DNA from 3 places in the Neoaquamicrobium sediminum genome. Region 1 is predicted to be linked to each of the others. Evidence: predicted binding sites of a transcription regulator. Region 1 holds the regulator's gene; each other region holds the start of a gene.
What was found. Region 1 encodes PhoB, which activates phosphate uptake and scavenging genes when phosphate is short. Its sites were predicted from a motif close to TGTCATNNANCTGTCAT; they were not measured.
Positions count from the first base shown of each region.

Region 2: V1479_RS00555 (NAD-glutamate dehydrogenase) is a predicted target of PhoB. The motif match lies at 7,584-7,600, and genes of this name have one in related genera.
Region 3: V1479_RS00080 (DUF2794 domain-containing protein) is a predicted target of PhoB. The motif match lies at 3,021-3,037, and genes of this name have one in related genera.

Region 1 covers NZ_JAZHFV010000005.1:83,332-94,092, reverse strand. The annotation lists gene V1479_RS15605 (site-specific tyrosine recombinase XerD) at 1-16, opposite strand, end outside; gene V1479_RS15600 (YMGG-like glycine zipper-containing protein) at 252-509, shown strand; gene V1479_RS15595 (ATP-binding cassette domain-containing protein) at 586-1,371, opposite strand; gene V1479_RS15590 (sugar ABC transporter permease) at 1,384-2,694, opposite strand; gene xylF (D-xylose ABC transporter substrate-binding protein) at 2,802-3,845, opposite strand; gene V1479_RS15580 (ROK family protein) at 4,034-5,266, shown strand; gene V1479_RS15575 (CRTAC1 family protein) at 5,279-6,874, opposite strand; gene V1479_RS15570 (vanadium-dependent haloperoxidase) at 6,871-8,181, opposite strand; gene phoB (phosphate regulon transcriptional regulator PhoB) at 8,282-8,971, opposite strand; gene phoU (phosphate signaling complex protein PhoU) at 8,990-9,697, opposite strand; gene pstB (phosphate ABC transporter ATP-binding protein PstB) at 9,727-10,572, opposite strand; gene pstA (phosphate ABC transporter permease PstA) at 10,602-10,761, opposite strand, start outside.
Region 2 covers NZ_JAZHFV010000001.1:111,810-122,570, forward strand. The annotation lists gene purH (bifunctional phosphoribosylaminoimidazolecarboxamide formyltransferase/IMP cyclohydrolase) at 1-1,111, shown strand, start outside; gene V1479_RS00550 (MFS transporter) at 1,277-2,668, opposite strand; gene V1479_RS00555 (NAD-glutamate dehydrogenase) at 2,712-7,478, opposite strand; gene V1479_RS00560 (peroxidase-related enzyme) at 7,603-8,169, shown strand; gene V1479_RS00565 (LysE family translocator) at 8,648-9,262, opposite strand; gene V1479_RS00570 (LysE family translocator) at 9,289-9,900, opposite strand; gene V1479_RS00575 (DUF1062 domain-containing protein) at 9,953-10,621, opposite strand.
Region 3 covers NZ_JAZHFV010000001.1:9,304-20,064, reverse strand. The annotation lists gene acnA (aconitate hydratase AcnA) at 1-464, shown strand, start outside; gene V1479_RS00095 (cupin domain-containing protein) at 465-944, opposite strand; gene V1479_RS00090 (ceramidase domain-containing protein) at 1,024-1,725, opposite strand; gene V1479_RS00085 (DUF1223 domain-containing protein) at 1,876-2,631, shown strand; gene V1479_RS00080 (DUF2794 domain-containing protein) at 3,051-3,437, shown strand; gene V1479_RS00075 (DUF6925 family protein) at 3,442-4,479, opposite strand; gene V1479_RS00070 (ABC transporter ATP-binding protein) at 4,493-5,266, opposite strand; gene V1479_RS00065 (FecCD family ABC transporter permease) at 5,263-6,264, opposite strand; gene V1479_RS00060 (ABC transporter substrate-binding protein) at 6,261-7,112, opposite strand; gene V1479_RS00055 (TonB-dependent receptor domain-containing protein) at 7,127-8,986, opposite strand; cobalamin riboswitch at 9,166-9,369, opposite strand; gene wecB (non-hydrolyzing UDP-N-acetylglucosamine 2-epimerase) at 9,413-10,537, opposite strand; gene V1479_RS00045 (ABC transporter ATP-binding protein) at 10,568-10,761, opposite strand, start outside.

The DNA of each region.
Region 1 (10,761 bases):
TTGCCGCGCCCTTCATTCATATGCCTCTTTGCCGATCCCTGGACTCTAGCGCCCGACGCATTGTCAAAATATGAAGGCTTTCGACGGGCCGTTCTGGCTTGTCGGGAACCCTTTCGCCTTTCGCAAGTTTCCTTGTGGTCAAATCCCGACGCAATCATGTGGCGCGCATGCATGCCAAGGGGGGACTTGATAAGGCCACAAGCTGGCGGCATGGTGCCAGCGGAAGGGTGATTGCAACAATGGAGGCAGGTATGAAGAAAGTTATGTTGGCGGCCGCACTTGTGGCGGGCCTTGCTGCAACGGGCTGCACGACGGCCGAACAGACGGCAGTTGGCGGCGCGGCGGTTGGTGCTGCTGTCGGCGGTCTTGCGACCGGCCGTGTAGGCGGCGCTCTTGCGGGTGCGGCCATTGGCGGCGCCAGCGGCTATCTGATCGGTCGGGTTGCCGATCGCCCGGGCTATTGCCGCTACCGCGATCAGTACGGCCAGGTCTACACCGACCGCTGCTAATCGCTCGGCATCTCGCCAGACGAAAAGGGACCCGCGAGGGTCCCTTTTTAGTTCGCGCCGACGATTGGCAGGACTGTCAGGCAGCCTCGCGCATCGCGCCGGGGCCGGGCGTTGCACCAGGCGGGCACTTGCCAAGGATGATCATGCCCAGCACCTCGTCCTTGGTGACGTCTTCCGTCCGAGCGGTACCAACCACCTGCCCGTTCTTCATCACGCAGACACGATCAGCGAGATCGAACACATCGTGGATGTCGTGGCTGATGAGGAAGATGCCGATGCCGTCTGCCTTGAGCTGCTTGACCAGTTCGCCAACCTGCGCGGTCTCCTGTGGGCCGAGCGCCGCCGTCGGTTCATCCATGATGAGGATGCGTGCATTGAAGTGGATGGCGCGCGCAATGGCCACCGACTGCCGCTGGCCGCCCGAGAGCTTGATGACCGGCTCCTTGAAACGCTGGAATCGTGGATTGAGCCGTCCCATCACCTTGCGGGTTTCCGATTCCATTGCAACGTCGTCGAGCGTGCCCCATGGCGTGCGCAACTCGCGACCGAGGAACAGGTTGGCGGCGGCATCCACATTGTCGGCCAGAGCCAGCGTCTGGTAAATCGTCTCGATGCCGTATTTCTTGGCGTCGCGCGGATTGTGGATCGAGGCTTCCTCGCCATTGACGAAAATCCGCCCCTCGTCGCGCTTGTACGCGCCCGAGAGGATCTTGATCAGCGTCGACTTGCCGGCGCCGTTGTGGCCGAGCAATGCGACAACCTCACCTGCGTGGAGATCGATCGAGGCGTCGTCGACGGCATGAATGCCGCCGAAAGAGATCGAGACGTTCTTCATCTCGACGAGCGGTGCCTGGCTTGCCATGGTCATCCTCCCTTACTGCACACGACGGCGATAGACGGTGTCGAGCCACACGGCCACGACAAGCGCCAAACCGACGACAATGTTCTGCAGCGGCGTGTCGACACCGAGCAGGATCATGCCCGAGGCGAGTGACTGCATCAGCACCGCGCCGATCATCGCGCCCGCGATCGTGCCGACGCCACCCGACAGCGAGGTGCCGCCGATGACGGCCGCGGCGATCGTCAGCAGCTCGTCGAGCGTGCCCTGAGCGTTAGTGGCGGCGTTGAGGCGTGCGGTGGAGATCATGGCCGCGATGGCTGCGAGCGCGCCCATCACCATGAAGATTTTCATCGTCACCCAGCGTGTGTTGATGCCGGCGAGCATTGCAGCTTCCGGATTGCCACCGATGGCGAAGACATAGCGGCCGAAGCGGGTGCGCGTGGCAACGAATGTCATGACGATGCCGACGCCGAGCGCGATCAGAACCGGAATTGCGATCCCATGCGCAATGAACGCGTTCTCCGGCACGCTTTCGCCGAGCGCCTCATAATATCGGCGCACGATGCCGACCGGCCATGGATAGGAATTGGCGACCATCACGGCCGCAAGGATCAGACCGCAGGCGACCACGGCAAGAAACACCTCCGCCCAGACCGGGCGCAGCGGAAAGTTGAAGCGCCGCCGCTGGGTACGCCCGCCAATCAGCATCAGGACGACGGCGGCGCAGGCGACGAGGCCGACGATCCAGCTCCACATCGCGCCGATCGCGCCATCCGGCCCACCACCCATAAGGCGGAACGTGGCGTCCATAGGCGCGACGGTTCGCCCGCTGGTCACCCACCAGGCCGCGCCGCGCCAAACGAGTAATCCACCCAGCGTGACAATGAAGGCCGGAACGCCGAGATAGGCAATGATGAACCCGTGCAGCGCGCCGACGGCAACACCGACCGCAAGGCCGACAAGGGCGGCCAGCAGCCACATCGCCGGATGGCCGAAACCGATGAGGCTGGGCAGCACTTCCGCCTGTGTCACGCCCATGATCATACCGGCGAAGCCGAGGACGGAACCGACCGAAAGGTCTATGTTTCGGGTCACGATGACCAGCACCATGCCGGTTGCCATCACAGCAATGGATGACGACTGAACCGACAGGTTCCAAAGATTGCGCGGGGTCAGGAAAAGCCCCCCGGACAGCAGATGGAACACGATCCAGATCAGCAGCAGCGCCCCGATCATGCCCAGCATGCGTGTATCGAGTTCCGTTGCCTTGAGAAAGCGTGCGACAGGGCCAAGCTCGCTGGCCCGCGCCTTGTCAGCCGGCGCATGCGTTGTTGCATCCGACATTGTCGTCCTCCCATCCGGAGCGCGGAAACCGGCGCCGGCAAATTCAGCTTAATGAAACGCCGCGGTTCTCGTCAAACCGCGGCGTTTGCGAGGGCAGTCAGCCGCAATCAGTCGCAGGCCGCCACGGTGCCGGCGGCAACGCCCTGGCAGACGACATCCTTGGAGACCCAGCCCGCGTCGATGACCTCATTGAGGTTGTCGCGCGTGATCGGGTTCGGCGACAGGAAGATCGCGTTCATCTCGACGCCATTCGGGCCGTCGGACCACTTCATTGCGCCTTCCACCGCATCCATCGCGGTGCCGTCGGAAAGCTGGTTGGCGATCTCAGCCGCAGCCTTGCCGAGTTCGCGCGCATCTTTCCAGACCGAAACGGTCTGGGTGCCGAGTGCAACGCGGTTCAGCGCGGCATGGTCGCCATCCTGGCCGGAAACAGGAACCGAACCGGCAAGACCCTGTGCTTCGAGAGCGGCTACGACGCCGCCGGCCGTGCCGTCGTTGGACGCAACGACTGCGTCGACCTCGTTGTTGTTCTGGGTCAGGATCTGCTCCATGTTGCGCTGCGCGTTGGCAGGCAACCAGCCGTCAGTATAGGCCTCACCGACATTCTTGATCGCGCCGCTGTCGATCGCTTCCTTGAGCACTTCCATCTGTCCGGAGAACAGGAAATCGGCGTTCGGATCGGCCGAGGAGCCCTTGATGAAGGCATAGTTGCCCTCCGGCTTCACCTCGAACACGGCGCGTGCCTGCATGCGGCCCACTTCCTTGTTGTCGAAGGTCAGGTAGAAGGCGTCGGCATTCTCGATCAGGCGGTCATAGCCCACGACCGGGATGCCTTCCGCGACTGCGTTTTCGACGGCCGGGCCGATTGCGCTGGCATCCTGCGCCAGGATGATGAGGGCGTTGGCGCCCTGCGAGATCAGCGCCTCGACGTCGGTAAGCTGCTTGGCGGCGGACGACTGCGCATCGGCCGAGATGTAGGTGTTGCCGGCGCCTTCGATCGCTGCCTTCATCGCGGCTTCGTCGGTCTTCCAGCGCTCTTCCTGAAAGTTCGACCACGACACGCCGATGATCTTGCCTTCGGCATGAGCCGCGGCGGAAAGCGTGAGCGACAAGGCGACGCCCGCCAGCATGGCGGTTGCAAATCTCTTCATGATGTTCCTCCCTGCGCCCCGTTGGAGCGCTTGATGACACTTGCTCTACAACAGATGCGAAGCTCTTTTTTTCGAGCCTCGAAAAAAATAATGACTCAGCGGAAGCCCTGTGTCAATATCTTCCGCACGGTGCTGGCAAAGCTGCCGGAAGGCGGCTAGACCGGCGGCGCACCAGGGAGGATGGGAACATGACGGTCGGCGTACGCCACGACGATCTTCGGCGCCGCAATCGCGCAATGGTGATTGCCGCCGTGCGGCGTGCGGGACAGCCATCGCGGACCGAGATCGCCGCCGTCACCGGGCTCAGCAATTCCACCATATCGACGATCTCCGCCGACCTCATCGAGGAAGGCATCCTGGCGCAGGCCAAGAATGGAGAAACGGCAGCGCTGAAGCGCGGCCGTCCGCAGGTCGCGCTCGGCCTCAACCCACGCGCGGCCACCGTCGTCGCCATCGCCCTCTCGCTCAACTCGCTCTCCGCTTCCTTGATCGACTATTCGGGCAAGGCGATCATACACGATATTTCGCGCCCCGCGACGCTGACGATGACGGCCAGCAGCCTCGTTGAAGCCGTCACCGCCGCCGTCGGCAGGCTGCTGGCCCGCATGGAGCCAGACCACGGCCCGGTGCTGCGCATGACGCTGGCGATCCAGGGCATCACCGATTCCGAAGCGCGCAAGCTGATGTGGTCGCCGATCACGCCGCATAGCGACATTCAATTCGCCGATGCGCTGGAAATCGCCTTCGGCATTCCGGTCACCGTGGAAAACGACTGCAACATGATCGCCGTGGCCTTGCGCGGCCGTGCGCCCGACCGCTACCGCGACAACTTCTTCACCATCCTCCTGTCGAACGGCATCGGCATGGGGCTGGTGCTGCGCGGCGAGCTCTTTACCGGCTCGCATTCCTCGGGCGGCGAGTTCGGCCACATGATTCATGTTCCAGATGGCGCACAGTGCCGCTGCGGCCGGCGCGGCTGTATAGAGGCCTATGCGGGCAACTACGCCATATTCCGGCATGCGCGCGGCGAAAGCGAATACGCGCAGCCTGCTGCCGACATCGACGACGCGACAATGCTGGCGCTGGCGGCTGCCGCACGCGATCACGACGGCCGGGAACGCGAAGCCTTCCGCAAGGCTGGCGAGGCGATCGGCTTCGGCCTCGGCAGCCTGTTCGCGCTGTTCGATCCGGCGCCGGTGGCAATCGTCGGGCTTGGATCCTCGGCCTTCGACGTGATCGAGCCGGCGCTGCGCGACGCGATCTCGAAAACGGCCGGCGGCCAGCACAATGCCGCGATCTCGTTCGATCTCGAACCCGACGAGACGCCACTGATACGTGACGGCTGCGCACGCCAGGCATTGACCTTCGTCGATCAGGACATTTTCGCCGCAGGCACCGCCACCGACAAGGCCGTCGCCTGAACCAGATGGCGACTAACCCGGCCTCCAGGCGGTAGGCGCTGCACCGCGGCTCAACACGTAGAAACCATCCGCATCGAATTCCTGCCACGCGCCGGCCTCGCCGTCGGGCCAGATGACGCGGATTTCGCCCTTCGCCTCGTCCCCTAGCCCGAAATGATGCCAGCCGCCCTGGCCGCTGGCATGCCCTCCGCCTGACGACACCTCGCGGCGCAGCACCGTGTCACCGCAGCGAACCTCGATCCATGCGCCGAGAGCGTCGCGATTGGGCGCATCCTGCTCCAGCCGGACCTGCAACCAGCGCCCTGTGTCGCCCCCCGTATTGCGCCAGGTCTGAGCGGTGTGCCATCGGTTGACGACCACCAGATCGAGAAGCCCGTCGAGGTTGAAATCGGCCAACGCCGCGCCACGCCCAATCTTCGTGCTGGCAACGCCTGCCCGGTCGCCGGCTTCCTCGAATGTGCCGTCGGGCCGCTGCAGCAGGAGGTTGTTCGGGTCCTCCTCGGCAAAATCAGGCATCTTCGCGACATTGCCTTTCGCGACGAAGAGGTCCGCAAGGCCGTCATTGTTGACGTCCTCGAACTGCGCGTGCCACGCCGTGCTCGGCCGCAGATTGTCTCCAACATAGGGGCGGTGCGCCGTCACGCCCTTGGCGAAGGCGGTGTCGGCATAAGTGGGCCGCGGTGACGGACCTTCGCCACTCGCAAGCGTCTGCAGCTTGTTGTCGGCCATGCTGGTGAGGAAATATTCGGGGTAGCCGTCGGCATCGAGATCGTAGGACGCGATACCCATGCCCCAGATGCGCAACCGCTCCCAGCCTTCCTCCGCCGTATAGAGCGATGGCGTGGCGCCCTGCCCGATGCGCCAGAGCTGTTCCTGGCCGCCCTTGTAATATTCGCGATCGTTGGAGACGCGCAGCGACGGTGTGCCCGACCGGTTCCAGTCCGTGAAGAGCATGGAAAGCGCGCAGTAGCTGGGCTTCAGCGCAAACGGCGTGCCGAACCGATCCGCACCGGCGGCGGGACGGTGCAGCCAGTTGTCCGTGCAGGAGCCCCAGGGAAAGCCTTCTTCCTTGCGATCGATGTAGTTGCCAACCGCCAATGTCGGCCAGGAAGCCCCGCGTTCCCAGGTGGCGGCGAAGGCGGTCGACCACGCCTCGCCGCCGTCGAAGCCCCAGGTCTCGTTTGCACGCTCGAAACGACATCCGCCAAGCCCGCGCATCAATACGTTTTCACCGACACGCAGGACTGCGAGGTCGGTGATGCCGTCGCTGTCGATGTCGATCGGATAGGCGCCCGTCACGCCTTCAAGTTCGAGGCCGGCCTCGAAGCGCTCGAAACGCAGCGTTCCGCCCACGTCGCTGACATTGCGGTAGAAATGGGCCGGCGCAGAGCCGCCGGCGACATAGAGGTCGGCAAAACCGTCTCCGCTGCAATCGAATGCCGCGACACCGCCGCCGACCATGAACTCCCAGTCACCTTCGTAAACCGCGTCGACACCGGCAGTCGCCGTCTCCTCGACGAAATTCGGCACGGCCGGTCCGTCTGCGGCAAGCACGGGTACGCAAATGCCGACCGAAAGAAAGAGCGCTGAAACGACGTGGCGCATCATTCCGCTCTCCGCGTCACCAGCCCGTTGGTGTAAGCGCCAATGCAGTAGCCCTGCTCCAGCCCGCGCTCTATGGCAGCTCGATAATGGATCCCGCCATAGAGCCGCGAAATCGCTGCCTCCTCGGCCGCCTCGCGGAAGCTTTCGAAATGCCGGGGCGGCAGTCCGTCGTCCACATGGGTTTCGTCTTCGAAGGCAAACGTCGCGCCGAACAGATCCTCCAGCACGATGGCCGCAGCACCCGATTGCGTGCTGTGACCGCTGGGATATTCAGGAAACGGCGGCGTGATAAGGTCGGGCTGCCACTTCGCATCAATGTGGCGTTTTATGTACGTCACCGGGCGCACGAGATCGTAGCGGTATTTGGCTTCCCAGCATCCGATGAAGGAATCGGCGAGAACGATGCCGAGCCGCGCGAGCACGTCGACTGTGCGCTCGGCATCCGCACCTTCCGCTTCGAGCAGTTGCAGCGCAATCGAAATCCAGTGGCCGGGCGGTGTCGGCGACAGCATTGGGTCATCCGACCAGAACCGGGCGATCTCCCGCTGCTCCGGCGTCAGCCCCTTCGCCGCTTCGTAGACTTCCATGGCCTCGTTATGGAACGCGCTGCCTTTCTCCTCGCTGTAATTGGGCGGTGGCGGCACGCCGCATGTGGCGCCGTCGGGCATGGCAAATGTGCGGTTGGTGCCCCAGTTAGGCAGCAAAGGCGCCTGCTGCTGCGCGATAAGGCTGGTGGGAACCCAATGTTGTGGCCCCTCCGTTAGAACATAGTCGTGCGGAAAGCCCATGTTCTCCACGACAGCCCCACCATCGTCGGCGGACCACTCGATCACATGAGCGGCAATCACGCGCCCATACGCAAGGCTCCGCGCAAGAACGTCCGCATCGACGCCCTCCGAGACCAGAGCGTCGAGACGCTTCCCGATGGCATCCATCGCCCGCTGGCCCGTCGGCCCGGTATTGCTGAAGAAGTGACGCGTTGCGTTCGTGAGAGCGCTTTGCAACACGACCGCCTCGTCGTAGACGCCCTCAGACCGTGGAGGAAAGGCTTCGAGCCCGTTGAGCTGGCCGGCCAGAGAACGCATCCAAGGCCGCCCGCCAGCGAGCGCTTCCTGCGCGGCAACGCCCAGATAGGCCAGGGACCGGCTCGCGACGGGCGGTGAGTAGGTCGGCGTATGGCGCACCAGCTCCAGCGTGAGCCGGTACCAGGTCCGCGCAACCTCCACGGCCCTCTCGCCGGATTGCGCGCGGGCCGGGCCAACAAGACCCAGAACAGCCGCAACCAGCACGACATGGAAAAGAAAACGCATCACCGATTACGGGCCCTGCCCACTCCTCCCTCAGTGAAGGCAGGAAAGCATGGCGCACCTGCCGCCTGCAAGCGGAACTGGAGCGCAGGAGTATCGGCAGCTATGCCTCGCGGATCGCGTAGCCCGCGCCGCGTATCGTGCGGATCACATCGGGCAGACGGCCATTGTTGACCGCCTTGCGCAACCGGCCGACATGCACGTCAACGGTGCGCTCGTCGATGTAGATCGTCTCGCCCCAGACATTGTCGAGCAATTGCCCGCGCGAGAAGACGCGGCCGGGATGCTGCATCATGAATTCCAGCAGGCGGAACTCCGTCGGGCCGAGCCTGATCTCGGACTTGCCGCGATGCACGCGATGCGTCTCGCGGTCGAGCACGATGTCGCCGACCTTCAGCACGGATGAAAGCACCTCGGGCTTGGCGCGGCGCAGCAGCGCGCGGACCCGGGCGATGAACTCTGGCGTCGAGAACGGCTTGACCAGATAGTCGTCGGAACCGGTCGACAGGCCCCGTACCCGGTCCGTTTCCTCGCCGCGCGCGGTCAGCATGATGATCGGCAGGCGCTCGGTCTCCGGGCGCATCCGCAGCCGCCGGCACAGCTCGATCCCGGAAATGCCGGGCACCATCCAGTCGAGCACCAGCAGGTCGGGTGTGCTTTCCCGCAGCCTGATCTCCGCTTCGTCGCCGCGGCCGATCACCTCGACCTGATACCCTTCGGCTTCCAGGTTGTATTTGAGAAGCACCCCCAACGGCTCCTCGTCCTCCACCACCATGATCTTGGGTGCAATCATCTACAGGTCTCTCTGCGGTCACTCACTGTCGACTGTCACAGACGTCTCGTCCAGCTTCGGTCTGTTCAGCGGCAATTGCTGGCCGGTCACGATATAATACGCGTTTTCGGCGATGTTGGTCACATGGTCGCCGATGCGCTCCAGATTCTTGGCGCAGAACAGCAGATGCGTGCAGGCGGTGATGTTGCGCGGGTCTTCCATCATGTAGGTGAGCAGCTCGCGGAAGACGGCCGTGTACTGCACGTCGATTTTCTCGTCGTCTTCGCGCAGGCTTACAAGGTTTTTCGCGTCGCGTGCCTCATAGGCAGCGATCACCGCACCGACCTGGTCCATCACCATCTGGGCCATCGTGTCGATGGAATGGGAAAGCCCGCGCGGCGCCGAGCCTTCGCCCACCGCGTTGACGCGCTTGGCGATGTTCTTGGCCAGGTCGCCGATACGTTCCAGGTCTGCCGCCATGCGGATCGCGCCGACGACCGAGCGCAGATCCTGCGCCATCGGCTGGCGCTTGGCGATCAGCGTGATGGCGCGATCGTCCAGTTCGCGCTGACGGGCATCCATCACCACATCGTCCGAAATCACCCTCTGCGCCAGCGCGGTGTCGTTCTGCAACAGCGACCGGGTCGCGGCGGCGACCATCGCGCCGGCGAGATCGCCCATGTCGCGGATCAACTGGTCGATATGGCCAAGATCGTCGTCAAACGACGTGACCGTGTGCTCACCCATGTTTGCCTCCTCGGGCTCTTCCGGGATCGTCAGCCGAAGCGGCCGGTGATGTAGTCCTGCGTCCGCTTCTCGGCAGGGCTGGTGAATATCTGGTCGGTCGGGCCTTCCTCGACGAGATTGCCGAGATGGAAGAAAGCGGTGCGCTGCGAGACGCGCGCGGCCTGCTGCATCGAGTGCGTGACGATGGCGATCGTGTAGTTCTCGCGCAGTTCGTCGATCAGTTCCTCGATCTTGGCGGTCGCGATCGGATCGAGCGCGGAGCACGGCTCATCCATGAGGATCACTTCCGGCGAGACAGCGATGGCGCGCGCGATGCACAGGCGCTGCTGCTGGCCGCCCGAAAGACCGGTGCCCGGTTCCTGCAGACGATCCTTCACCTCGTCCCAGAGGCTTGCCTTCTGCAGGCTCGATTCGACGATTCCGTCCATGTCGGCCTTCGAAGAAGCGAGGCCGTGGATGCGCGGCCCGTAGGCGATGTTTTCATAGATCGACTTCGGGAAGGGATTGGGCTTCTGGAACACCATGCCGACACGCGCACGCAGTTCCACGACGTCGAGGCTGGCGTCATAGACGTCGTCACCGTCCAGTTCGATGCGGCCGGTGACGCGCGCGCCTTCGATGGTGTCGTTCATGCGGTTGAGGCAGCGCAGAAACGTCGACTTGCCGCAACCCGAAGGGCCGATGAAGGCGGTGACGGCCTTTTCGGGAATGTCGATCGACACGTCGAACAGCGCCTGCTTGGGGCCGTAGAAGACGCAGACTTCGCGCGCCTTGACCCGGACGGGGCGTGCCTCGGCATCCGGAGTCCGGATCGTGGACGACTTCATCGAATAGAGGTCCGTGCTGGCGACAATCTTCTCGGATGGCATCTGCATTTCCTTGGCCTCCGCTTCCAGATGTTCGTTCAATTTCGTCTCTCCAGTCTCGACCGCAGGAAGATCGCGATGGCGTTGAGCGTCAGCATCAGCCCTAGCAGAACGATGATCGCGGCCGACGTGCGCGCTTCGAAGAAGTTGCGGTTTTCATTGCCCTGCCAGAGATAGATCTGGACCGGCAGCGCAGAG
Region 2 (10,761 bases), on a different contig from region 1:
GCTGGCCGCGAATGACGGCGCCACGCCCTACCGCTTCCGTCAGGAACTGGCGGCGAAGGCCTATGCGCGCACAGCCGCCTATGACGCGGCGATCTCGGGCTGGTTCGCGGAAGCGCTCGACATCGAGGCTCCGGCCTGGCGCGCCTTCGGCGGAAAGCTTGAAACCGTCATGCGCTACGGCGAGAACCCGCACCAGAAGGCCGGCTTCTATGTCAACGGCGACAAGCGGCCCGGCGTCGCCACCGCCCGCCAGCTCCAGGGCAAGCAGCTTTCCTACAATAACGTCAACGACACCGACGCCGCCTTCGAGCTCGTCGCCGAGTTCGATCCGGCGCGCACAGCCGCCGTCGCGATCATCAAGCACGCCAACCCCTGTGGCGTGGCGGAGGGCGATAGCCTGCGCGAGGCCTATCTCGCGGCGCTTGCCTGCGACCCGGTTTCGGCATTCGGCGGCATCGTCGCGCTCAACCGCCTGCTTGACGCAGAAGCCGCGGAAGAGATCGTGAAGACCTTCACTGAGGTGATCATCGCGCCCGAGGCATCGCCCGAAGCCACCGCAATCGTCGCGGCCAAGAAGAACCTGCGGCTGCTGGTGACCGACGGCCTGCCGGACCCGCGCGCCGCCGGCATCATGGCGAAGTCGGTCGCAGGCGGCCTCCTGGTGCAATCACGCGACAATGCCGTGGTCGATGACCTCGACCTCAAGGTGGTGACGAAGCGCGCGCCGTCAGATGCCGAGATGGTCGACCTGCGCTTCGCCTTCCGCGTGGCCAAGCACGTCAAGTCCAACGCCATCGTCTACGCGCGGGGCGGCGCGACCGTCGGCATCGGAGCAGGCCAGATGAGCCGCGTGGACTCCTCGCGCATTGCCGCCCGCAAGGCGCTGGATGCAGCGGAAGCTGCCGGGGCCGGCGAGCCGCTGACGAAAGGCTCGGTGGTCGCCTCCGACGCCTTCTTCCCGTTTGCCGACGGACTGCTCGCAGCCGTCGAGGCAGGCGCTACTGCGGTCATCCAGCCCGGTGGCTCGATGCGCGACGACGAGGTCATCGCGGCGGCCGACGAGCATGGCATCGCCATGGTCTTCACCGGAGTGCGCCACTTCCGGCATTGAGGCTGTCGAACGCCCCCTCCACCGCCTTCGGCGGTCCCCCTCCCCCATAAATGGGGGAGGATCCAGCGTTGCGGCCGTCCGCACCCTCGGTTCCTCCCCTGCGAAGCGGGGGAGGGGGACCACGAAGTGGTGGAGGGGCGTTCGCGTAACCTCCGAGCCTCCACCTCAGGGCCCTGCCACCTCATATTGCCGGCTCTTGACCATCGGCAGCAGCACCAGCCCGATCATGAACAGTACGATGATCGGCGTGACGCCCAGCCGCTGTGCCTCCTGGGTCGATAGCCCGAAAGCTTCCTGCGCGAAGAAGGCGGTGGCGAACGCGATCGCCAGCGGGCCGATGAAGGTGGTGGCCTTGCCCGACAGCGCGTAGAGGCCGAACGCCTCTGTCACCTTGTCGCGGTCCACCTGGTCGACCAGCAGCGTGCGCGAAGCCGCCTGGATTGCGCCGCCGGCCGCGCCGATCAGCGCCCCGGCGACATAGAAGGTGATGTCCGGCAGGCCGCTACCGCCGGCGGCCTCGGCAACCGTGATGAAGAGCACCTGCGTCTGCGTGGTCGAGATGACCAGCAGGCAGCAGAAGGTGAGGATCAGGATCGACCAGCTCACCACGACCTTGGGGCCGTAGCGCTGGTCGGCGCGGCCGCCAAGCCAGGCGCCGGCCGCCCCCGTGATGTTGGCGAGGATGCCGAAGATGCCGATCTGGATGATCGACCAGCCGAGCACGCCCGCCGCATAGATGCCGCCGAAGGCATAAAGCGCATTGAGCGCGTCACGGTAGAACATGCTCGACATCAGGAAGCTGAAATAGCTGCGCTCGCCCGGCAGCCGCCGCAGCGTCTTGCCAAGTTGCGAAAGCCCTTCCTTGACCGCACCGGAGACCGAAGGCTTGCGCTTCACATCGGGCGTAAACAGGAACATCGGCAGCACGAACACCACGTACCACAGCGCCGTCAGCGGGCCTGAAGACCGGTCCCCCTCCCGCATGGCCGGATCGAGCCCGAACAGCGGCTCGAAGCCCAGCAGCGTGCGGCCCGTTTCCGGCGATGCGGAGAGGAAGCCGAGCACGAGGACGAGCGTGATGAGACCGCCAAGATAGCCGAGCCCCCACGCCGAGCCCGAAAGCCGGCCGAGCTCGGAGCGGGGCACCAGCGTCGGCATCATCGCGTTGTTGAAGACGGCTGCGAACTCCATGCCGAACACCGCCAGCGCGATCGCCAGGAGCACGAATGTCAGGTTCTCCATGCCGGGCACAGCGAACCACAGCGCCCAGCAGCCGATCACGCCGAGAATCGAGAACGCGAAGATCCAAGGCTTACGGGGGCCGCTGGCGTCCGCAATCGCGCCGAGCACCGGCGACGACAGCGCGATCAGCAGGCCGCCTATGCCGGTGGCATACCCCCAGAGTTCCTGCCCGCGCGCGGCGTCCGGAGCCACGGCCGCTGCGAAATAAGGGGCGAAGACGAAGGTGATGATGAGCGTGTGGAAAGGCTGCTGCGCCCAGTCGAACAGCATCCAGCCCCAGATTCCGCGCTTCGGCGCGCGCGTTTCCTCAACCATCACCCCTCCCGATATCCTGACGGGACATGCCGCCCGGTTGTTCTTATCCCAGATCGGACATCAGGCCGGAAGCCACCGTCAGGCGCGAAACCGTCAGCTCCCCTCCTTCGGTCAGGGCCTGCAGCCGGTCGCGCACGCGGGCCACGCGCTCGCCGCCGGCGTCCAGCCAGGTCGCAACCGGGTCGGCCTGCTTGCCGAAGCGGGAGAGCGCCGCCGCCGCCATATCGTTGCGGGCGGTGCTGATCGTCTCCGTCGCACGCGAGAGCGCCAGCCCGTCATAATAGTCGGACGGGGTGATCGCGCGCGCGGCATCCGAAATGCGGCCTATGCGGAACGCGTCGGTGACGGCGAAGAATGCCTGCGCCGCCTCGACCAGGCCGGACTTTGCATCCCGCGCGACCCGGGCGATGTCTGGCACCAACTCGGCGATGGGCAGGAAGGCGACACGCTTGGCCAGCGCCTCCGGCGCGCCCGCCTTGAACAGCTCGTGGGTACGCTCCTCCAGCCGGTCTCCGGTAAAGGACGGCAACATCGCGCCGATGCGGCCCTCGAGTGCCTTGCGCGCGGCGCGCAGCGTCGCGATGCGCTCGCCCAGCGGGGCGGCATTGTCATCGTGCTTGAGGAACCACGTGGTCGCCGAATGCACCAGCCGCCCGACCGACTGGTAGAGTTCGAGCTGGAGGCTGCCGTCCACCTTGTTGTCGAGCGCGTCGATCTCGCTGTAGAGCGCCGGCAGTTCGAAACCGTCGCGCACCACCGAGAAGGCGGCGACGGCTTCGGCCGCCGCGCAGCCTGTCAGATCCTGCATGCGCGTGATGAAGGACGGCCCCCCGCGATTGATAACATCGTTGCCAAGCACCGTCGCAACGATCTCGCGCCGCAGCCGGTGTCCTTCGATTTCGGTCGCATATTTCTTGGCCATGCGGGCCGGGAAATAGCCCATCAGGTCGGTATGGAAATGCGGATCGTCGGGCAGCTTGCTGGCCACGATGTCGTCGAACAGCACGATCTTGGCATAGGCGAGCAGGACGCCGATCTCGGCGCGGGTCAGCGGCTCGCCGCGCGCCTCGCGTTCGGCCATCGCGGCGCTGCTCGGCAGCACCTCGACCACCCGGTCGAGCTGCCCCCGCCCCTCCAGCGCCTGCATGAAACGCTCCTGATGGGCGAGGTCGGCCAATCCCCGACGGCGGGTGAGCGAGATCGACAGCGTCTGCTCGTAATTGTTGGCAAGCACCAGCGCCGCTACCTCTTCGGTCATCTCGGCGAGCAGCTTGTCGCGGGCGGGGCGCGTGAGCGAGCCCTTGCGCATGGCAGCCGCCAGCGCGATCTTGATGTTGACCTCGACGTCCGACGAATTCACGCCGGCGGAATTGTCGATCGCGTCGGAATTGCAGCGCCCGCCATTGAGGCCATATTCGATGCGCGCGCGCTGGGTCATGCCCAGATTGGCGCCTTCGCCGACAACCTTGGCCCGCACTTCGGCGCCGATGATGCGGATTGCGTCGTTGGCGCGATCGCCCACCTCGGCGTTCGATTCGCCCGCGCCGCGCACATAGGTGCCGATGCCGCCGAACCAGAGCAGGTCCACCGATGCCTTGAGGATGGCATTCATGATCTCGGCCGGCGAGGCCGTCGTCTTGTCGAGCCCGATCGCGTTCATGGCCTGCGGGGTCAGCGAAACCGACTTGGCCGAGCGCGGGATCACCATGCCGCCTTCCGACATGGCCTCGCGGTTGTAGTCCTGCCAGTTGAGCTGCGGGTTCTCGAACAGCCGCTTGCGCTCGGCGAAGGATTTCGCCTCGTCCGGGTTGGGGTCGATGAAGATGTCGCGATGGTCGAACGCGGCGATAAGCCGGACGCACGGCGACAGCAGCATACCGTTGCCGAAAACGTCGCCCGACATGTCGCCGACGCCGACCACCGTGAAGGGTTCGGTCTGGATGTCGCGGTTCATCTCCCGGAAATGCCGCTTCACCGCCTCCCACGCACCGCGCGCGGTGATGCCCATCTTCTTGTGGTCGTAACCGGCCGACCCGCCCGAGGCGAAAGCGTCGTCTAGCCAGAAGTCATGCGACTGGCTGATCGCGTTTGCGGTGTCAGAGAACGTCGCCGTACCCTTGTCGGCCGCGACAACGAAATAGGGGTCGTCACCGTCACGACGGATCACGCCCTTCGGCGGCACGACCTTATCACCGTGGAGATTGTCGGTGATCGACAGCATCGTCGAGATGAAGTTGACGTAGGCCTTCTTGCCGGCCTCGAAGATCTCGGCGCGGCTGCCGCCCGTCGGAAGCAGGCGCGGGTAGAAGCCGCCCTTGGCGCCCACCGGCACGATCACGGCATTCTTGACCTGCTGCGCCTTGACGAGACCCAGCACCTCGGTGCGGTAGTCCTGGGCCCGGTCCGACCAGCGCAGTCCACCGCGCGCCACGGCGCCGAAACGCAGATGCACGCCCTCGACCTCGGAGCCGTAGACGAAGATCTCGCGCCATGGGCGCGGTTCCGGCAACCCGGAAACGGACCGCGAATCGAGCTTGATCGCGAGCGAACGCGGACCTTCGGATGAGACCGAAAAATAGTTGGTGCGCAACGAGGATTCGATAAGGTTCTGGTAACGGCGCAGAATGGTGTCGTCGTCAAGGTTCGGCACCGCGTCGAGCGCGTCCTTGATCGCCGCCTTGATGTGAAGGGCGGTGACTTCGCCCTCCTTCTGCATGGCCGGATCGAACCGCGCCTCGAAAAGCTGGAACAGCGCCCTTGCGATGTCGGGATAGCGGTTGAGCACGGCTGCGATGAAATCTTGGCTCTGCGGAATGCCGGCCTGCTGGAGGTAGCGCCCGTAGGCCCGCAGGAGCTGTATCTGATGGGCGCCCATGCCCGCGGTCTGCACCAGCGCGGCATAGGCGTCGTTGTCGGTTTCGCCGCGCCAGACCGACAGGAAGACCTCCTCCAGCAACGCGCCGCCGTCGGAAAGGTCGATCGGCTGCCCGAAGCCGTTGACCAGCTCCATGTCGTGGACGAAGGTCGGAGCCGCACCCTCCTCGGCCTCGATCTCGAACGTGCGCTCGCTGATGACGCGGAAGCCCATGTTTTCGAGAAGCGGCACGCGCTTGGACAGCGCCACCGGCATGCCGTGATGATAGATTTTCAGTCCGGCATCGGAAGCTGTGTGGTCTCCAAGCCTGTAAAAATCGATCGCAATGGGGTTCTCAGGGCCGACATTCGCGATCCTGCCCGCGTCGCGCAGCGCAATGTCTGCCGGGAACGAGTTGCGATAGCTCTGCGGCAGGCGGTTGGCGATGGCCACCATCGCGGGCGCCACGCCGGCATCGGCGGCCGCCTCGCGCAGAGCGTCGTCCCAAGTGCGCACGATGGCGCGCAGACCCGCCTCGAGCGCAGCGGTCTCGACCTTCGGGGTCTTGTCCCCCGAGCGGCCGATGATGAAGTGGACGCGGGCGAGGCTGCCTTCCGGGAAGGCCGGATAATAAGCCGACAAACGTCCGTCAAAGATCGTCTTGAGAAAATCGCCGATCCGCTCGCGCACGTTGGAATCGTAGCGGTCGCGCGGCACGAAGACGATGACGGAGACGAAGCGATCGAACTGGTCGACGCGGAAAAGTGCCCGCACGCGCGGCCGCTCGCCCAGCGCCAGGATCGCCTCGGCATGCTTGCGCAAAATCGGAACGCTGATCTGGAACAGCTCGTCGCGCGGATAGGATTCCAGCACGTTGATGAGCGCCTTGCCGGAGTGGTCGCCCGGATCGAACCCGGACCGCGCGATGACGGCGTTGGCCTTCGAGCGCAGATAGGGGATCTTCATCACCGAGCGCGTATAGGCCGTCGAGGTGAACAGGCCGACGATCCGCAATTCGCCGGTCAGCTTGCCCTTCGCGTCGAAGGTCTTGACCCCGATATAATCGAGATAGATGCGCCGGTGGACGACCGACTTGGCGTTCGCCTTGGTGACCAGCAGCGGCTCCGGCCCGTGCAGGAATGCGCGGATCTCGGGCGTGGTGGTCACCGGCTCGGCGCCGCGACGCAAAACCCGCACATCAGGGTCCGCGAGAATGCCGAGGCCTACCTTCTTGGTGCGCTCGAGCGAGCCGCTCTTCTCGCCCCCGACATATTTGAACTCGCGCATGCCGAGGAAGGTGAAATTGTCGTCGCGCAGCCATTCCAGGAACGCGATGCTCTCGGTCACCTCGTCCTTGTCGAGCGGCACCGGCACGTAGCGGAAATCGTGGATCGCCTGATCGAGCCGGGCAAGCATCGGTTTCCAGTCGCTGACGGCGGCCCGCACCTGCGAGAGGATATGCGCCAGCCGGCCCTTGAGCGCTTCCGCCGCTTCCTTGCCCATGCGCGCGACATGCACATGGATGAGGCTGACGCGGTCCGCCTGAGGGTCGGACTTGCCAGCCGACCCGTCGCCGACCAGATCGGCGACGCCGTTCTTGTCGTGCTTGACCAGAATGACCGGGTGCAGCACCAGCGACGCCTCGCCGGCGCTCTCGGCGATCTCGCCGGTGATCGAATCGAACAGGAACGGCATGTTATCGTTGACGATGGTGATCGCGGAAACCGGGCGGCCGTGCCGCAGGAGCGCCGGGTCCTCGTCGATGGAGATCACGCTGTCGCCGCGCTTGTGCCGCTTCAGTGCCGCGTAAGCTAGCCCGGCCGCATGTTCGAAGACGCCGGGATCGTAATCGGAAAGGTCTTCGGCCGGGGCCCTTGCCTTGAGGAAGGCCGCAAGCTTCTCCACTTCAGCCGTTTTCGACTTTGTGGCGGTCGGCTTCCTGGTGCCCGCAACCATGGCGATTCCCTCTCCCAAATAATACTTTTGTCGGTATCGTAGCAGACAAAAACGGTTTGACGAGCCGGGTTGACCACCGGCGCGCGGCGAATATGCAGACAAGCGATGAAAGGGAGATGAAGCGATGGGCGAAAAGGTGACGGCGCTGGATCTGGCGCAGGAGGGCGAGCTTTCCGATGCAACAAAGGCCTATTTCGCCAAATGCGAGGAGAAGCTTGGCCTCGTGCCCAACGTGCTTCTGGCCTATGCGTTCAACGAAAAGAAGCTGCGCGCCTTCACCGACATGTATAACGACCTGATGCTTGGCGATTCGGGCCTTTCGAAGCTCGAGCGCGAGATGATCGCGGTCGCCGTGTCGTCGGTGAACCATTGCTACTACTGCCTCACGGCCCACGGCGCGGCGGTGCGCCAGCTCTCCGGGGACCCGGCGCTCGGCGAGATGATGGTGATGAACTATCGCGCAGCCGATCTGACAGCGAAGCAGAAAGCCATGCTCGATTTCGCCGTGAAGCTGACCGAGCGGCCCGACACGATCGAGGAGGCCGACCGGCAGGGCCTGCGCGATGCCGGCTTTTCCGAGCGCGACATCTGGGACATCGCCTCGACCGCCGCCTTCTTCAACATGTCCAACCGCGTCGCGGCCGCCATCGACATGCGCCCCAACGCCGAATACCACGCCATGGCACGGTAAACGATGAGCATAGATACGTCAGGCACCTGGTGGGTTGGCAGCGAGCCGAGCGATATCGCAGGCTTCTTGGTAGCCTATGCCCCCAAAGGGTATGAGGTTCACGAACTCCGGTTTGCTCAATGCAACTGCGGATCGTTAGCGTTTCTCTTGGACGCGGACGACAATGAGAGTGTCGCGCGGCGAACGTGTACGAGTTGTGCATCCGAGCATTTCATATGTGACAGCGGCGAATACTGGAACGACGCTGAGCCGGAGCGTCTGAAATGCATTGAATGTGGATCGGAGTCCACCAATGTGGGTGTCGGGTTTTCAATCTATCCCGACCGGGGCGGCATTCGCTGGCTCTACGTCGGGACCCGGTGCACCGCGTGCGGAGTACTGGGCTGCTTCGCCGGTTGGAAAGTTGGTACGTCAGACAGTATGAATCTCTTGGAGTCGGTCTGAACTTTCTGGCTCCATTGGACGCCGATAAGGAACATCACGACCGCGCGGCAATCGCGGCGGCGGCCCCCGCCATGGTTGTCGCCGAGACCCGGTTGGCGGCGCGCATGGCGCGTGGGCTGCGCAGCAGACGACGCGCCTGCACGGCTGCCGCGACCCAGAAGAGATCTATGGCGATCAGCACGAGAGCCATCGTCGCCGTCAGCTCGGCCCAGCCGACCAGAGTCACCGTGCCGAGATCGATGATGGTCGGCAGCAATGCCATGTAGAACATCATGATCTTGGGATTGCCGAGCGTGACGGCCATGCCGGCCATGAACAGCCGCCACGGCGACTCGGCACGCGGCATCTCGCCTTCGCGGATCGTCACGGGTGCCGTCCACATCTTCCAGGCGAGCCAGCAGAGATAGGCGACGCCCGCCCATTTCAGCACGACAAAGGCCATGTGAAAGGACTGCGCCACGAAGGCGAGGCCGAAGACGGCCATCGACAGCCAGATCGCCTCGCCGATCCACATCGCGGCCAGAAACGGGAAGACGTCGCGAAAACCCTTGGAGATCACACGCGCCACCAGCGCTGCGATCGAAGGGCCGGGAGAGCCGGCTGCAACCAGCAGGGCGCCGGCAAAAACGACGAGCGAAGTCAGTTCCATTGTTCAGCCCTCCCGGGTCACGGCGTCTACCGTGTCGACAGTGCCAGCCGCAGGCCGAGCAGCGCAAACGCGGCGGCAAAGCTCCGCCGCAGCCACGCCATGACGACCGGGCTCGACAGCACACGCCCGCGCACCAGTGCGGCCATCTGGCCGTAGATGACGAAGACCACGAAGGTCATCGCCATGAATATCAGGGCGAGCCAGACCATAGTGGCCGTCGGCGCGGCTGCATCAGCCGGCACAAATTGCGGCAGGAAGGCGAGGAAGAAGATCGAAAGCTTCGGGTTGAGGATGTTGATCAGTACGCCGCGCCGGGCAATCGCGAAATGCGACAGCCGGGACCGTTCCGGCTGGGCATCGAGCAGGCCGCGCTCCTTCAGCGTGTTCCAGGCCATCCACAGAAGGTAGGCAACACCCGCGAACTTGACGATCTGGAACAGCACCGCGCTGGTATGCATCAGCGCCGCAAGTCCGAGGATCGCGGCCACCATATGCGGAATAATGCCCAGCGTGCAGCCGAACGCAGCCGACACGGATGCGACCCCGCCGCGACCGAGCGCCACCGCAAGCGTGTAGAGAACGCCGGTGCCCGGCGATGCGACGACGATCAGCGCGGTGATCAGAAATGCCAGGTCCACGATGCAGGCCTCCCGATGGAAAGCCCGCATCATCGCCGGAAGCCGGACGCTGTCAATCGAGCGGTGCAGACGCTGCTGACACGGGGATGTCAGACTGTCCGGAAGCGGCGGCGAGAAGAAGCGCCGCATTGACCAACCCGTCGAGCGTGAGCCATACCCGCTGCCCGTCGCGCAAGGGTCTGGCCAGTGCAGTCGTCGCCCCCGGCTCGAACGCCAGTCGTCCGCCCCGCGCCAGTTTGTCGACAGCGCTTCGCGAAACGCCGAGCCCAAGCGCCAGCACCTTGTCGCAGCGAATGCTTGGCACCGGCGACGGCATGCGCATGGTGATCTCCAGAAGTGCGACATCTGCTTTGCAGGTTGAAGCGACCGCCTTGGCAACCGATAGGCCGATATGATCGCCACCGGACTCCCAGCGCTTGATGCCGGTCACGTCGAGGGCGGTTTTCGTCGCAAACCCAGGATCGTTGCGCTGCAATGCGTCGAGCAACGCCGGATCGACCGTATTTCGGGCCCGGCGCTCGAAGATTGTCCGATTCCAAGTCTGGTCGCAGACGGTGCAGCGATAGATCAGCCATGCGTCGAGACGCTTGCCGTTGGCGTTGAGCCGAAACCGGCCGCTGCTGGCGAATGCGCGCCGCGTGTCGCAGCGTGCGCAGGTCAGGATCGGCATGGGTGAGGCGGAAGATGTAATGGTCCAGGTGATGCACAGGGTGCCCGGCATAAGCGCTTGCCCTTGAAAAGGGTCCGGCGGGGCATGCGGGGCGAGACGCCTCGAAGGAGGCTCGGTGCGGCGGCGCTAGGAGATGTTCGGAACGGCGTGTCCGGAGGCAGGCGATGCCATACCGGTCTCGAACCGCCGCC
Region 3 (10,761 bases), on a different contig from region 1:
TCACGATCCACTATCCCTCCAAGGAGGAGATGTCGATCTACGATGCGGCCATGCAATACAAGGCCGAGGGCGTGCCGCTGGTGATCTTCGCGGGCGTCGAATACGGCAACGGCTCGTCCCGCGACTGGGCTGCCAAGGGCACCAACCTGCTCGGCGTTCGCGCCGTGATCGCGCAGTCGTTCGAGCGCATCCACCGTTCCAACCTCGTCGGCATGGGCGTCGTGCCGTTCACGCTGGACGAGGGCACGAGCTGGGCGTCGCTGGGCCTGAAGGGCGACGAGACCGTCACCATTGACGGGCTCGAGACCATCAAGCCGCGCCAGAAGATGGTGGCCAAGGTGACATATGCCGACGGCACGGTGAAGGACGTTCCGATCCTTTGCCGCATCGATACGCTCGATGAGCTGGACTACTTCAAGAACGGCGGCATCCTGCAGTACGTTCTGCGCGATCTCGCCGCGTAGTCACCAGCCGGGAAACGAAACGCCAAGCGCCTCGGTTTCATCGTTGATGATGCCGAGGCGCGCTTCCATCGCCGCAATTTCCTCCTGCGTGATGGTCCTAAGGGCCTCGATCTCCAGGAACAGCTGCTCCAGGCCGCCCGGCGTCACGGTGGCGAACATCTGGCCTTCCTCGTCACTGATATTCACCCAGCCATGACGCACATGCGGCGGCAGCACCACAACCGAGCCGGGTGGCGCGTCGAACTCGTCGTCACCGCAATGGAAGCGATAGAGGCCGCGGATCACACGAAAGACCTCGGTCTCGCGCGTATGTGTGTGCGGTGCGGGGCCTTTTCCGGGTGGCGTGAACGTCTCCCACATGCCGAAGGCGCCGTCGGTCTCGGCAGCAGTGGCATGCACGATCATGCGCGCGCCGAAGGGCGTTCGCCCAATGCGCTCACTGCCCGGTATCGATACGACTGCGCTTGTGAAGCTGGACATGGGAACGACCTCTCCGTGTCATCCCCGATCATACCATAGTTGCGGCAAGGCGACGCTTACTGCAAAGGGGCCTGCAGGTTCATCCGGCCGACTGAATGGGTGGCCGTGCGAGCCGGGCATCGCCTGCGGCTCCATATCGCGCAACGGCTGCCAGCAGCACGCCCAGAAGGAGCCCGTTGAGCGTGTGCCAGAGGAAATGCGTGCCGAGCGGCATGGCTTCGCACACATGCGGGTCGAGTGCACGGAAGCTGACGGATACGACGAAGATGCCGGCGGCTGCCAGGTTGTACCAGCCGGCCGGGTGTCCGCTTCGCAGAACCAGCAGACCGAACACGAATAGCGCCAGGAAAGGCGGCAGATAGCCGGTCGAACCGTTGGAGGCGTCACGCAGCCAGTCTGGCACGAGCGCCGTGAAAACGCCGGCTACGACATAGAACGCCACGAACGCCATCAGTGACGACAGCCAGGACAGGCCCATGAATCGGCGCAGGTTGAACAGGGTATAGGCAAGCGTGAAGCCGGCTATCGGCAGGATGTCGGCCCACATAGTGAGCCGGGTGGCGAAGGTGTGGAACAGGAAGGAGCCGACGCCGATCGCCACTACCCACCAGCAAAGCAATTCCGAGAAGGCGTCTTTCCCGCGCCGCCGCGTCGCGCAAAGGCCCCACAGTCCGGCCATGACGAAAGCGAGATTGGTCAGTGCATTGACGGGCTCTGACCAGAATTCCGGGCCGGTACGTTCGCAATAGAGGTCGAAACGGGTCTGCAGATCGTCAAACATTCGCGGCTCCGAAGCACGGCATTGAAGATTGGTACAAAAATTTCACCGCAACGTGACTTTCCGTTGAGGGCTGCGATGCCTAATCTGCGCAGCCATCAAGAAGGGTCCGGTCGGGGACCCGACAGGGAAATTCGGAAACAACCATTGGGCGTGAACCTTCTGAGGCTGGCGACGGCCGTGCTCCTGCTTGCATTGCCCTATGGCGCGCTCGCGCAGGAAAATGTCAAGCGGCCGAAGGCTGTCGTGGAGCTCTTTACAAGCCAGGGCTGCAATTCCTGTCCGCCGGCGGACGAGACGCTAAGTCGCCTTGCGCTGGCCGGTGACGTGGTGGCTCTGGCCTACCACGTCGACTACTGGGACTATCTCGGTTGGCGCGACACGCTCGCCAGCGCCGACAACACCGCGCGCCAGCAGGAATACAACCGCGCCTTCGGGAACCGCTCAGTCTACACGCCCCAGGCGGTCGTCAACGGCCGCCAGCAGATGAATGGCGCCAAGCGCGGCAAGGTCGAGGCGGCCATAGAGCGCATGGCGGGTACCGCGGAAGGCATGGTCGTTGACGTCAAGGTCTCCTACAGCGGCGATTCGGTCATCATCGAGACCGGCGAATTGCCGCGTTCGGTCGACGAAGCACATGTCGTGCTGGTCTATTTCAATGCGGCGAGCGAGGTGGAAATCACCCGCGGCGAAAATCGCGGCCGAAACTTCACTTATCTGAACGCCGTGTCGGGCTTTCACTCGGCAGGCATGTGGCACGGCAAGAAGGCGCGGTTCGAATTGCCGATGAGCGAAGTCGCCAAGAAGGGCGCCGGCGGCTGCGCCGTGCTCGTGCAGGAGATGGTGTCGGGTGGACTACCCGGCCCGATCCTGGGCGCCGCGATCGTTACCCGTCCCCCAAACTGGTGAAGACACCGTCAGACGGTTCCCGTAAAAACAAAAACCGGCACTGGGACCAGCGCCGGTGATTGCTTGCTTTGGGATCGTCGTACCTTCGACGTCCGGGCGTTCACCCGGAGTTGGTTCGATCCGACCTTGCCCCGTGGGCGGGGGGCTTGGGGTTACAGGGCCTTGCCGGACCGAACCGTCTCAGGCAACAGGTGGATGGTCGCCACACAATGGGGCGTCAGCTTGGATAAAATGCGGCGACAATAAGGCGAGCCATCACCAATCACGACACGCCGTGGCACTTTGTGATGCAATGTGACGGAACTTTTTCGACTTCACATCGAACCCTGACGTGACCCGCGCTGGGCAACGGGGCTTGCATTTCCGGTCTGGAAGCGCGACCTTCGTATTGTCGTCGAACTGTCACGAAAGGCCACTGCATGACCGATCACGGCACCGGAGCGGAGGGTAAGGACGATTCCGCAATATTGATCCCGCTGCACGAAAGGCGGCGCGAGCGGGATGAGCTTCCGGTAACCTTTCATCGGCGAGAGCTCGATCAGATCCTGAAAATCTACGGCACCATGGTCGCGGCAGGCGAATGGCGCGACTACGCCATCGACCATCTGCGGGACCGTGCAGTGTTCTCGGTCTTTCGGCGCACCAGCGAAGTGCCGCTCTACCAGATCGTCAAGACGCCGGCGCTGGCGCGACGACAGGGCGCTTTTTCGGTGGTCGCCGCGAGCGGGATGATCCTCAAGCGCGGACATGAACTCGGCCGCGTTCTTGCCGTTTTCGACAAGCCGCTGAAGCTGGTGGGTACCTGAACGCCTAATGACCGGGCGCGTCGTCGTCGGTGTCGGCCTCGTTGCCGCCCGCTGGCTCGATCGCGGCAATCCAGCGGTTGATTTCGGCATGCGCCGCGGTATCCGAAGCCTCTGCCGTCACATGGGCCTGCTGGCGCAGGGCCAGTCGCATCGCGACGCGGCCGAGGCGCGTGCGCGGCAGACCATAGGTAGTCGGTTCGTCGGCACGTGAAACCGCCTCCAGCACCCGCGTCTTTTCGGCGACGGCTTCCGTCGATCCGAAACGGACGAGCATCTGCTGGAAGGCTTCATGCAACGCGGCGTCGAACGGGCGGTCTTCGCCCATCGCGCCGATCACGGGATTGCCGGGATGAAGCGAGCCGAGCGGCAGCAACCCTTTCGGTATCGGTGTGTTTGCCGAGTGCGTGCGACCGGTGGCGAGCAATTTGGGTAACAGGTGGGTGTGGGGTCCAGGCGGGGAGACGCCGCCCGTGTCCGGCCCGCCGATCTTCTGATAAACCTCGACGCGACCGATATTGGTGATCGCCACGCGGTGCGGATGGGCCGTGAGGATAGCTGGCATCGCCGGATTGCCGGGTTCGAACAGCGAGCGCCCTTCGGCCTGCCGCAAGATTTCGAGCAGCGCCGGATCGGCAGTCCTGATGCAGAAATCGCATTGCGGCAGCGAAAGCCCCATGTCGAACAGCACGCCATCGCGGTCCTGCGGCCGCACAGCTTCGATGTCAGGCCCAAGCTCGGTCAGCACGGCGCGCGCGGTGCGTCGCGCTGTCGCCTCCGGCATGCACAGGGCGACCGCCTGCGTCCAGCGATGGGCGCGCGGGCTCAGGGTCTCGTAGGCGAGGGGCACGATCTCGGCGACACGGTCGGCATCGATGCGGACACCGCCTCTCGATGTAGCTCTGGCAAGGCCGGCTGCGTCGTCAACCTGCGGCTTTTCCCCTTCGTCGTGATGGAACTCGGCGATCGCGCCGAACGTGCCCATGCTCCAGCCGGAGCGCCAGTCGCAAAGATGTTCGGCAAGGAGTTGCGGCAGCTGCGTCATTGTCTTCGCCTCGTCATTCGGCCAGGTCGAGCGGGTGGACGACGAGGCCGCCGCCGTCTTCGCCCAGATAGGCCTGGATGCCATATACGTCGCGCAGACGCGCAGCGGTGAGAACGTCCCGAGGCGGGCCATCGGCGACGATCGATCCGTTGGCCAAGAGAACCAGCCGTGAACACCAGCGTGCGGCGAGTCCAAGGTCGTGCAGGCACGCGATGACGCTCCGCCCCTCCTTGGCGAGCCCGGCAAACACGCGCATCAGCGTGATCTGGTGCGCGGGATCGAGCCCGGCCGTCGGCTCGTCGGCCAGCATCAAGGGCGCCTCCTGCGCCAGCGCGCGGGCGATCAGCACGCGCGCCTTTTCGCCACCGGAAAGCTCGGTGGCGCGGCGGGTTGCGAAGTCTTCGACATCCATGCGCCGCATAGCCTCACGTACCGCCGCTTCATCCGCCGCGCCGGGACGGGCGAAAGGCGGCAGGTGGGGCGCGCGGCCGAGGCCGACAAGACGCTCGACGGTTACCGGCCAGGCGATCTCGCGCTCCTGCGGCAGGTAGGAGACCAGCTTGGCGCGTTGCGCCGCGCTCATCGATGCGGCAGCCTGGCCGCCAAGCTCGATATTGCCTTGGGACGGCGTCAAGCCGAGGATGGTGCGCAGCAGGGTCGACTTTCCGGCCCCGTTGGGCCCGATCAGGCCGACGAATTCGCCTTCCTTGACCGTCAGTGCGACGTCGCGCAGCACGGTCTTGCCGCCGAGTTCGGCCGAAAGACTGGAAAGGGCCAGCAGCGTCACAGCATCCGCCTCCGTGTGCGCCAGACGAGCCACAGGAAGAACGGCGCGCCGACGATGGCGGTAAGCACACCGAGCTTCAGGTCGCGGCCGGGTGCGATCAGGCGGACGAGTATGTCTGCTGCAAGAAGCACTGTAGCGCCTCCCAGCGCGCTGGCTGGCAGCAGGCGGGATGGCACGGCACCAACCAGCGGCCGCAGCACGTGGGGCACCACAAGTCCAATGAAACCGATCGCGCCGGCGATCGCGGTAGCCGCGCCGACAGAAGCCGCCGTGCCGAACACGGCGAGGAACTGGACCCGACGCATGTCGACCCCCATGCTTGCGGCGGCATCCGAGCCCAGCGTCAGCACGTCAAGCGGCCGCGTCAGCATGCCAAGCATCACCCAGCCTGCAAGCATGAATGGGGCCGACAGCCACAGATGGGTCATCGATCGGTCGGTGAGCGAGCCCAGCATCCAGAATACGATTTCGGTAGCGGCGAAGGGGTTGGGCGACAGGTTCAGCACCAGCGATGTCATCGCGCCGGCAAAGGCCGAAATTGCTACGCCTGCCAGGATGATCGTGAGCGTGCCGCCGCGCTCTCCGGCCATGACGCGCAGCAGCAGCACAGCCAGCACGGCGCCCGCCAGGGCTGCAAGCGGCAGGCCGAGCGGAAAGGCAACCGAGATACCGGTGTAGATGGCGACGACGGCGCCCAGAGAGGCCGAAGCGCTGATGCCGAGGAGGCCAGGCTCTGCAAGCGGGTTGCGCAGATAGCCCTGCAGTACCGCACCGGAGAGACCGAGGGTCGCGCCGATCATCAACCCCAGCAGCGCGCGGGGGAGGCGTATCTCACGCATCACCAGGGTCAGCAGGTCGGCGTCGCCGGAAACAAGCGCCCTGATGCTCTCGCCGAAGCCGACATCCGCCGGTCCGGTGGTCAGCGACACGAAAAACAGCGCAAGCGTTGCCGCCGCAAGCGCGCCAAGCACCGCCGCATAGCTGATGCGATCGCTCATCGCGCGGCCTCTGCATGGGCATTCGCCGCATCGCGCAGGAGTCGCGCCGCCTCGAGCGTGAAGGGCGCGCCGCATATCCAGTAGCGGTCGGGAATGCGCACCAGCCGGTCCTGCGAGGCGATCGCTGTGAAGGCGGGATGCCGGAAATTCTGATGGGCGAGAGCTGGGCGGTCGTAAGTGCGTTCGCCGAGCACGACCAGATCCGGGTTGGCAAGCACGAGCTCCTCGAGTGGAAGGCGCTGGACGCCGACGATCCCGAGCCGGTCGGCGATGCTTTGCAGGCCTGCGGCCTCTATCACGGCGTTGGACAGCGAGCCGTCGCCGGACGTGTAGCTGTTGGCGGAATAGATCGCGACGGAAAGCGGCGGCGCCGGTTCGCGTGCCAGTTCCGCCAGCCCCGCATCGAGTTCCGCGATCAATTCATCCGCGCGCTGCTGCCGCCCAAGCAACTCGCCCATGCGGCGTATGTTGGCCCGCACGCCCTCGAACGTGCCTTCGGGGGCGAATTCCTCCACCCGAAAGCCCAGGCGCCGCAACATGTCGATGGTTGCCCGCGTGGTGAAAGTGCCGGCAATCACCAGGTCCGGCTGCATCAGGAAGATTTCCTCGCCGAGCCCGTGATTGACGACATAGCGTCCCGCCTCGTCGGCCAGCACGGACACGCCCGGATCGCCGGCAAGGTGCGAAACGGAGTGGAGCTGCCCCTCCGCGGCCAGCAGCATGGCGAGCTGGTCGGTGCAGACATTCATCGAGACGACGCGGCTTGGTGCGGCGTCGGTCGCCCGCGCCGGCGATATCCCCGCAGCAATTGTCAGGGAAACGGCAACTATGGCGCGGGCGATGAACACGGCGCGTTTCCCGATCAGAATTGCCGTGTCAGGCTCAAATTGATCGTCCGGCCCGGCGCGCGGTAGCCCGCAACAGTCTCGTACGTCTCATCGAACAGGTTCTCGACCGAGAACTTCATCGTCGACTTCTCATCGAAGCGATAGCTGGCGGAAAGATCGACCGTAACATAGTCCGGCGCCCTGGTGGTGTTGGCCACGTTCGAGTGCTTGGAGGCCACGTAGAGCACCTTGGCCGACAGGTCGAGCTTGTCGGTGGCGGCGAAGTTCAGCTCCGCGCCCGCCTTGAAGCGATCGCGGTTGGGGATATGGAGCCCGTTATCGAGATTGACCGGATCGCGCACGTCGAGGGTCACCTTGCCGCTCCAGCGCTCGTCGAAAGCGTGCCACACAGATGCCTCGAAGCCGGTGATGCGCGCACGCGCGACATTGAACGGGATATAGGTCGCCGGCATTGAGGCGATCGCGTCACGCAGCCACGTCTGGTAGAAAACGAGATCGACGCTGGTATCGGCGTTCGGCTGCCAGGCTAGCCCGACCTCGTAGGTCTGCGACTTCTCCGGGCGCAGGTCCGGATTGGAATAGCCAGGGTAATAAAGGTCGTTGAAGGTCGGGGCGCGGAAGCCCGTACCATAGGATGCGCGGCCGACAAGGCCCGGCACGAATTCGTAGCTGGCGCCGATATTGTAGGTGGTCGCATCACCGAACTGCTCGTTGTAGTCGTGGCGGATGCCGCTATCGACGGTAAGCGCGCCATAGTCGAGCGAGTATTGCGCGAAACCGGCTGCAAGCGTGCGGCCCGTGACGGCTAGCGGCAAGGTGGTGTCGACGCTTTCGCGATAGACCTCGAAGCCGCCAAGCAGCGTGTGGTCGACCAGTCCAGTCGTGAAGCTCTTTTCTGTCGATGCAAGAACGCCATAGCGGGTCGTGTCAAATTCGTCCTCGCCCGGCACGCCGTCACGGAAATTCGTGCTCAGGTCTACGCCGCTCGAAAATTCCACCGTCGACGACCAGTCGTCGGTGTGGTCGAAGGTTGCACCGGCCTTGCCAGCGAAAGTCGTGGTGTCGACCTCGTTGAAGCCGGGAGCGGTGGCGTCATACTGGCTGCGGCCACGCGAGAAGAGACCGTCGGCATAGAGCCGGCCCCAGCCGAACTGCTTGGAAAGCGAGAAATTGAACGAGCCCTGCATGAACCCGTCATCATCGGGTTCGTGCCCCCAGGTCGTCGGCAGGGTGAAGTCGTAGCCACGCGTGCCAAGGATGCCGCCGCCGACCGAATATTCGAGGCCGTCCACCTCGCCACGAAGGTCTGCGGATAGCTGCGCACCCCACGGATGGCTGACGCCCGCCGTCACGCTGCCGCAGAAATTGCGGCCGTCACCGCAGGCACCGCCGCGCTTGGTGATGATGTTGATGACGCCGCCCATCGCATCGGCGCCGTATTGCGAAGAATGAGGCCCCTTGGCGATCTCGATACGCTCGATCGCCGACAGCGGAATATTGAAAAGCGAGCTGGTGCCGCTTGTTGCCGCTGCGGTGCGCACGCCGTTGACCAGCACCAGCGTCTGGGTCGAGGACATGCCCCGAAGCTGCACGTTGGATGAAGCGCCCTGGCCACCGTAGCTGGTTATCGAAACGCCGGTGTAGCGCTTGAGCAACGACGGCAAGTCGGCCGCCGCCGAGCTTGCTATCTCCGCCTCGTCGACAACCGTCACCGACGACGTCGAACGGATCAGCGGCGTCTCGCGCCGCAACGGCGTCGTTACCACGATCGTGTCCAGAACGGTCGTGTCGTTGTCCGTACCGAGCGCGCTCTGCCCCTGCGCCGCCCCACATGCGAGCGCCAGCGCGCTTGCCGTCAAAATCCACTGTCTCATGTCTGTCCCCGCTTCCAGGCAAGGGCGCTACGCGCCCCGGTTTCATCAGAACCGCAGACGGTTTCAGGCTTGAGGCTTATGACGGGCGAATGCACATCGAACCCCGGCCGTTTCCGGCATGCGGCAACTTTCGATGTCACCGCGACGGACGACCGCGCTAGGACACACCCCGTATCCTGGCTTGGGTGACTGGAACGGCAGGTCTCCTGGCTCCCGTGTCATCGCCTCCTTCCACCTTCCCGGCCGATCGAGGCCAGTGGCATGTCCGGTAGTTGGCTCAACGGTTACAGTTGCGGGGGCAGCCGCGGCATTGGCCCACAAAGGCCGCACCGCGTTCCCATTTTCATCCGCCTCGCGGCGGAACCAGTTCCAAGATCGTGCTATCGCGTGCGAAGCCGCTCGTCAACGCAGTTGGATGCCGTTGGATCAACGGGAAATGCCGATCCTGATCGCTTCGAGGATCCGCTGGGCGGCCTTGCCGTCCCCGTAGGGGTTGGTGATTTCGCTGACACGCCTGTACGCCTCGGGCGAATCGAGAAGATGGGTCGCCTCACGGACGATGACGTCAGGATCTGTTCCGACCAAACGTGCGGTGCCGGCTTCTACTGCCTCTGGCCTCTCCGTCACGTCGCGGGTGACGAGCACAGGCTTGCCGAGCGACGGCGCTTCCTCCTGGATGCCGCCGGAATCGGTGATGATGAGGTGCGACCGACGCATCAGGTAGATGAACGGCAGATATTCCAGTGGATCGATCAGGAAGACGTCGTCCACGCCGGACAGGGTCTCGCGTGCGGCCTGCTGTACGTTCTCGTTCAGATGGACCGGATAGACGACCTGCACGTCGCCGCGCCTCGCCAGCCGCGCGAGTGCCTCGCACATGCGGCGCAGGCCACCGCCGAAGTTTTCGCGGCGATGCCCCGTGACCAGCAAGAGACGTTTGGCCGGATCGAGATAGGTGAAATCCGAGGCGATCGCATTTTGCCTCGCCGCGTCGCCCTCGATCAGATCGGAGGCCATCAGCAACGCGTCGATGACGGTGTTGCCGGTAACGGCGATGCGCGAAGCGTCGATCCGTTCGTCGAGCAAGGCTTGGCGCGCCTGCGGCGTCGGCGCGAAGAGCCAGCGTCCGACCACGTCGATGACGCTGCGGTTCATCTCCTCTGGCCACGGACGCATGATGTCGCGGGTGCGCAGGCCTGCTTCGACATGGCCTACCGGCACCTGATGGTAGAAGGCCGCCAGCGCCGCCGCCATGGCCGTGGTCGTATCGCCATGGACCAGAACGACGTCCGGCTTGTGCTCGCGGATCACCTTTTCCATACCCTGCAGCACACGCACGGTTATGTCGGTGAGTGACTGGCCGGGCGTCATGATGTCGAGATCGATGTCAGGCTCGATCCCGAAGATACCGAGCACCTGATCCAGCATCGTGCGATGCTGCCCCGTCACGCAGACGAGGGTCTCGAAAGCGGAATCGGCGCGAAACGCGGCCACGACAGGCGCCATCTTGATGGCTTCCGGGCGGGTTCCGAATACGATTGCTACCTTCAAGTGCTGCTCCGCGTTTCTAGCGCCGTGTCGTCAGGCAGCGGGCTGCTCGGCGGATGGATCGTCTCCGGTGGCGCCGCCGGTCTCGCTTGCCGTGAAGAAGGCGGATGCCTTCGGCACGGACCCCCTGAACGCGATCCTGCCCTTGCGCATCACGACCGCCCGTGTGCAGAGCGCCGACAGGACGGCCGTCGAGTGCGAGGCAACGACGATTATGCCGCCGGACG